DNA from 3 places in the Mesorhizobium sp. M0048 genome. Region 1 is predicted to be linked to each of the others. Evidence: predicted binding sites of a transcription regulator. Region 1 holds the regulator's gene; each other region holds the start of a gene.
What was found. Region 1 encodes LexA, which represses DNA repair genes until DNA is damaged. Its sites were predicted from a motif close to TGTTCNNNNTGTGTTCNG; they were not measured.
Positions count from the first base shown of each region.

Region 2: NKJ84_RS21070 (DUF3072 domain-containing protein) is a predicted target of LexA. The motif match lies at 1,053-1,070, and genes of this name have one in related genera.
Region 3: parE (DNA topoisomerase IV subunit B) is a predicted target of LexA. The motif match lies at 1,369-1,386, and genes of this name have one in related genera.

Region 1 covers NZ_JAMYUV010000016.1:89,505-91,706, reverse strand. Annotated here, with positions in the region: gene NKJ84_RS16385 (ComEC/Rec2 family competence protein) at 1-890, shown strand, start outside; gene lexA (transcriptional repressor LexA) at 884-1,618, opposite strand; gene kynU (kynureninase) at 2,067-2,202, shown strand, end outside.
Region 2 covers NZ_JAMYUV010000027.1:60,127-62,328, reverse strand. Annotated here, with positions in the region: gene NKJ84_RS21075 (hypothetical protein) at 635-877, opposite strand; gene NKJ84_RS21070 (DUF3072 domain-containing protein) at 1,105-1,323, shown strand; gene NKJ84_RS21065 (hypothetical protein) at 1,542-1,667, opposite strand; gene NKJ84_RS21060 (DUF2905 family protein) at 2,070-2,168, opposite strand; gene NKJ84_RS21055 (hypothetical protein) at 2,173-2,202, opposite strand, start outside.
Region 3 covers NZ_JAMYUV010000042.1:10,460-12,661, reverse strand. Annotated here, with positions in the region: gene parE (DNA topoisomerase IV subunit B) at 1-1,298, opposite strand, end outside; gene NKJ84_RS25535 (GGDEF domain-containing protein) at 1,573-2,202, shown strand, end outside.

The DNA.
Region 1 (2,202 bases):
CCATCATGCCTATCGTCTCACTGGTCGTCATGCCCTTCGCCGTGCTCAGCGCGCTGGCGATGCCGTTCGGCGCGGATGGGCCTTTCCTTTACGTGATGGGCAAAGGGCTGACGGCGATGATCGCCCTGTCCGGTTGGATCTCCGAGCGCTCGCCGATCGATGCGGTGGGTCTGATTTCGCTGAGATCTGTCCTTCTGGTGACGATCGCCCTCGTCGTTGCCAGCATGGCGACGACCTGGTTGCGGCTCGCGGCAATTCCTTTTGCGCTCGCCGGCTTGCTAACGACAACGCAGACGCGCGTACCCGACGTATTGATCTCGGAGGACGCACGGCTGGTCGCGCTGCCGATCGGCAGCGGTGAGCTCGCCGTCAACCGGGCACGCCCGAATGAGTTCACGATCGACAACTGGAAACGCGCGCTCACATCAGAGGCTATCGTCGCGCCGGAAACACCTGGAAAGAACGATCCGCAATTCGACATTGCCGATCCGGCCGACCTACCGCCGGGCATGCCGTTCATTTGCACGGACGGTCTCTGCCTCGCCAGGCATCCATCCGGCGCGATCATTGCGCAAGCCAAGGACCGCGATACCGCACGGCCAGCCTGCGCCTTCGCCAGCTTGATCGTCATCGACGACGCCACCGCCCATAATCCCTGCTACTACGACCGGCTGGTCCTCGTCGTCACCAAACGGCAACTGGCGCGCGCGGGAAGTGCGGCCGTCTATTTCGATCCACAAGCGGCAACACGCGCCGAAATCCGCTTCGCCGTCGAAAAATCATACCGGCCCTGGCACGTGCAGCGGAAATTTTCACGCGCGGCGCGCGGCCTGCCGCCATACCGCAGAGCCGACAATCCAAAAGCCGGCACCAAGGGCGCAACTCAGTAGCGGCGGATCAGCCCAACGAGCTTGCCCTGCACCTTGACCCTGTCTGGTCCAAAGATGCGCGTCTCGTAGGCCGGATTGGCGGCCTCCAGGGCGATCGAGGCGCCCTTGCGGCGGAACCGCTTCAGCGTCGCTTCCTCCTCGTCGACCAAGGCCACCACGATCTCACCGGGGCTCGCCGTATCGGCGTTGCGGATGATCACCGTGTCGCCGTCGAAAATGCCAGCCTCGATCATCGAATCGCCTTTGACCTCGAGCGCATAATGCTCGCCGCCCATGATCATATCCGGCGGCACCGAAATCGAATGCGTCTGGTGCTGGATAGCATCGATCGGCACACCAGCGGCGATGCGGCCCATTACCGGGATCGAAACGGCGGCGACGACATCGTCGTCATTGCCGGCTGCAGGGACGCGCGACGATGTGGGCTTGCCCTGCCGAGGGGCACCTTGCCCAAGACTGCCCTGGATGACACTCGGCGAGAACTTGCGTGCCGCATTGAGGCCGGGGGCGATCGAGTCAGGCAGGCGTAGTACCTCCAGCGCACGGGCCCGGTTGGGCAAACGGCGAATGAAGCCGCGCTCCTCCAGCGCCGTAATCAGTCGGTGGATTCCGGATTTGGAAGCCAGGTCGAGCGCTTCCTTCATCTCGTCGAAGGAAGGTGGGATACCGCTTTCCTTCAACCTTTCGTGGATGAACATAAGCAGTTCGTGTTGTTTGCGTGTCAGCATAGCGACCCCCAACAGAATCAGAAAACAAACCCAGAACAGACACTATCTGTTCCAGTTGTGTTCCGCAACTGTTTAAAGTTTAATGAATGCGTTAAGGCTCGGGAAACAAACGACGTCCCCTACCGGCGTACCGTATTTTCACCGCCGCGAGCCTCATCCCCTTGATTCTGCTTTCGTTTGCGCCGTTCTGGCCTCCTTGAAGGCGGCACTGGCATCGGCCGTCGGTCGGCAAAGGGCACGGAATTGAACCCGTATCGACTGTGCGGTTTGGTCAATGCACCGTGAACGAAACGAACTCAAAACGCCAACCTCGGGCTAACTCCAGGTTTCCACCGCCTGGTCAGGCTGCTTCTCGCCGGTGGAGCCTTGCTACGCGCTACCCGGTAATGGAAGAACAGTTGATGCGTGTCCGGCGTTGCGTTGGATTTTTTGAGGGAGCAGGCAAATCATGACGGGAATTCCCGATCTCGTGGCCGTAAAGGCGATGGATGCCGCGGATCCGCTGGGCGCGATGCGCGACCGCTTTGTCTTGCCGCAAGGAGTGATCTATCTCGACGGCAATTCGCTAGGAGCTGCTTCACGTG
Region 2 (2,202 bases), on a different contig from region 1:
CAGCCACTTTGGGTTTGGATCTTCCAGCCGGTTCATGAAGCGGCTTGCCTCTCCCGCGTCTCGCATTCTTGGCGATGGTGATCGAGGTATGCACGGGCCCGGTCGCGGCCATCGGAACCCCTTGGCGACAAAGCTTGCTCCATGAAATTGATGCCGCCCTCATTATCGGAGCGGCGATAGGGAAATTGGCATGGTGAATGTCTGCAGGCGCTTGGACCCTTGGGAGGCATAGCTGTTGGATGTCATGGATATTGTCTTTTGGTTTCAGGGTGAGGTTGCGCCGGCGTTGGTCTGTTTCCAGCCCGGATACCCGCCACCCTCTCCGAGCGGATCGCAGAACGGCGCCGCCAACCTGAGCACTGCCATATCCGCCTAATTTTCCACTGCCGAATGGACGATGAAACGCGCAAGCGAGTTTCCGGATCGGAAGGCATGCGTTGGGTTGCCCACACGATGCAGAGGCGCTGCTATGTTGGCGCGACACGCTCGACGGCAGGTGCGGACGGCACAAGAATTTTCGAGACGCCCGTGGTGACTGGAGATTGCGCTGGTCAGTATCAGGGGCGCCGGCAGCACCTGCAAGGGCAACGTCATACCGGAGAATGGAGGTTGCGCTGGGAGGCTGTTGCTTCGGCTACCAACTCAAGGTGATTGTCTGCGAGAGTTCGGCGATGTCGCCATAGATCATCGAACCTGGGACGAGAAAACATTTATCACCGAGGACTTCGAAGACTGAGCTCGACGCGGTGCAAACCGGCAGGTTCTTCGAATTGGCGTACGTGCCCAGGGTCGCGGTTTCGACCTTACGGTCCTTGGCTTCGGCACAGCCGACACTGTTCGCGAGGATTGCGATGGCAATGAGAGTCCTCTTGCTCATATTTTGCCCCTGGAGCCAGCACTTGTCGGGTAAGTCGCGCGATGCATCAAAGTAGCACCGGCCCACGATCGGCTTCATCCATCGATTGGAGGAAGCGGGCTCATCCATACTTAGCGATATCTTGAGTGAGGCGCCGAGCGGCCTAGCTGTGCGATTGGCCCACGCCGCACGGTGGCGGAACAAATCATGATCATTCTCATTGTGGTGATCATCAAGGGAGATTGAGCATGGTCGACCGGCACAACCCAAAAATCGAGGCGTCGGCAAATGTCGAAAAGGACCCGGAAGATTGGGTCAGCGGAGACGATCCAATGACCCCCGCACAAGCGTCCTATTTGAAAACTCTGGCCGAACAGGCCGACGAGCCTGACGCCTATGCTGACGGCCTTAGCAAGGCGGAAGCTTCTAAACGCATTGATGCGCTGCGGGAGAAGTTAGGCCTGTAGCGTCCTCTCGTGGCTTTTCCTCTCCAGAGAAGGACAGCCGATCGGCTCGGATTGGGACAGTTTTGCTGCGGTTGTGACCCGCGCAATTAATTTTTCTGAGTTCCGCGCGTGCTGCTCGCCTCGGGATCGAGACGACAAACGGCGGATGGGAGCGGCTTCTAGCCTAGCAGCCCGGCAAGACCTCGCGCCCACCGGTCCAATCCTGCTGTCGAAACAGATCAGGACGTCCCGATGAGGGCGATGGTCACCAGAGACACAAAAAGGACAAGGGCGATTGCAGCGCCCCAGAAGAGAACTTTTTCGGTGCCGCGTTGCTCTTCCTCGCGAGATATGTCTTTCGCCATTGCTTGCGTCCTTTGCGAAGGTCAACGACTTAGCAACGTGCCGCGCCAAGGCTGAGTTCCGGCAACTATCTTGCCCCTGAGGAAAGTTCTCGGAATCAAGCGTCGTATTGTCCAACCGTCGGTTGGTGGACGTATTGCAGCCGATTAATCTAAAATCCCTGTGATCCGCGCGCACAGGGCGTGCCCGACCCCGAGCCCCCGCCCGGTGCAATAGCGCTTGATCGGCCCCGCCGCATCAAACTGTGCGGCGGGCTTTTTTACTCATGCGAGGAACACCGGCGCGCAGGGAAAGGTCTGCCCTGGCAGCAAACTCTTTCCCTTATATTTTTTGCTGCCGGATCGGATAGCTTCGATCGGCCCGCGTCGTTCTTTTCCTCCGGCGACGCGGGCTCGCCGTCCTCGCTACCGGTTGAGCAGCCACAGAACAAACGAAAGCACGATGCTGATAAGAATCCCGGTGCCGATCGGAGCATAAAACATGAAGTTCTCACGTTGGATCACGACGTCACCGGGCAATCTGCCCAGACCGACCCGC
Region 3 (2,202 bases), on a different contig from region 1:
TGGCGGCGGCGCACCCGTTCGTCGGCGCGCGCGATCACCCATTCGAGCAGTTTCGAGGCCTCCTGCGGATTGTCCGCCAGCCAGTGGTCGAACGGGTCGCGGATGGCGGTTTCGACGATGCGGATCGCCTCGATCGTCGCCAGCCTGTCCTTGGTCTGGCCGACGAATTCCGGTTCGCGGATGAACACCGACAGCATGCCCGCCGCCGAGATCATCACATCCTCGGAAGTGACGATCGAGGCGCGCTTGTTGCCGACCAGATCGGCGTAGGCGCGCAAGCCGCGCGTCAGCACGTTGCGGAAGCCGGCCTCATGCGTGCCGCCTTCGGCGGTCGGAATGGTGTTGCAATAGGAATTGATAAAACCGTCGCCGCCGAACCAGGTCACGGCCCATTCGAGCGAGCCGTGACCGCCCTGCTTCTCGCTCTTGCCGGCGAACATTTCACGGGTCACCTGGAATTCGTCGCCGAGCGAGGCTTTCAGATAGTCCTTGAGGCCGCCCGGAAAATGGAATTCTGCCTTGGCCGGCGTCGTGTCCTTTTCCTTGATCAGCGAGGGATCGCAGGTCCAGCGGATTTCGACGCCGCCGAACAGATAGGCCTTTGACCGCGCCATGCGGTAGAGCCGCGCCGGCTCGAAAGCAGCACCCTTGCCGAAAATCTGCTCGTCTGGATGGAAGCGGATCTTCGTGCCGCGCCGGTTATGCACGTCGCCGAGCTGCTCAAGGCCGGTCACCGGAACGCCTCGTGAGAAGCGCTGGCGATAGAGCTTGCGCCCAATCGCGACCTCGACCTCGAGATGGTCGGACAGCGCGTTGACGACGGAAACGCCGACACCGTGCAGGCCGCCGGACGTCTCGTAAACCTTACTGTCGAACTTGCCGCCTGAATGCAGCGTCGTCATGATGAGTTCGAGCGCCGGCTTCTTGAATTTCGGGTGCGGATCGACCGGAATGCCGCGGCCGTTGTCGGTGACTGACAGGTATCCGTCGGCGGAAAGCTCGACATCGATGAAGGTCGCATGGCCGGCGACCGCCTCGTCCATCGAATTGTCGATGACCTCGGCAAACAGATGGTGCATCGCCTTGTCGTCGGTGCCGCCAATGTACATGCCCGGGCGGCGGCGCACCGGCTCCAGCCCCTCCAGCACCTCGATGTCGGCGGCACTGTAACTCTCGCTGGCGTCGCGGGGCGCCGGCCGCTTCGCCGCCTGCACCAGCGGATCGGCCGGGCGCGCGGCGGCGCGAGCAGGCTGAGGCTGCTTGTCCAATTTGGCGAAAAGATCGTTGTTGTCGTCCATGCCGGTCCTGGATTCCGATGCTGCGAATCACCACCCGATACTGCCACGCTTTTCGCGGGCAGGCGACGGAGGTTCCTGTTACGTTCGAGGATAGAGCCTCTTACTGCAAAACCATTCGACAGCCAAGCGGCGGAAATGGGGTCGAAGCTTGGAGCATCGACGCTTTGTAAACCTTGTCCGAAGGTTACGCCGGAAGACTGGCTGAAAAAACGGTATTTGCGGACTGTCGCTGACCTAGAATGCAGCGGAACGCTCACGAGGCTGTCGCTTACGCATGTTGGATTACAGTTCGCTCCTGCTCGCGGCGGCGCTGTCGGGCACGTGCCTTAGCATCACAATGTTTGCGATCTGGTTCACCGCGCCACAGGCACGCTTTGTGCTGACGGTGGCGTGCGGCATTCTCGTGCTCGTCGCACATGTGGTGCTGTTCTGGCATTACACCAGGGATCCAAGCGCCTGGCTCTGCCAGATCGTGCTTGCGCTTCTCAGCCTCGGTTTCCTGATTATCTGCCTGTCGGCCATGCAATATCTCGGCATAGGCGATTACAGGCGCGCCATCTTGCCGACCTTGGTTGCGACGGCTGTTTGCGCGGGCGCGACGTATCTCGGGTTTGATGGTGTCGGCTTCATCGTCACCTACGCGACGGTAACGGCGCTGCTCTCGCTCATCGGGGTGATGTTCTGGATTGAGGGTGGTCACGATCGCCGGATATTGCTGGTCGTCTCGTTCCTGAGCGGCGTCTGTGCGCTGTCGTTCGGACTTTGCGGCGCGGTCCTGCTGGTCAAGGGGCAATGGGTGCTGGGTGTTGCGCCCGACAATTGGGCCGAGCGGGTGAATTCCGTCGTAGCCGTCGCCTGCATGACCGGGCTCGGCGCATTGACGCTCTCCCTGCACCATTTGCAG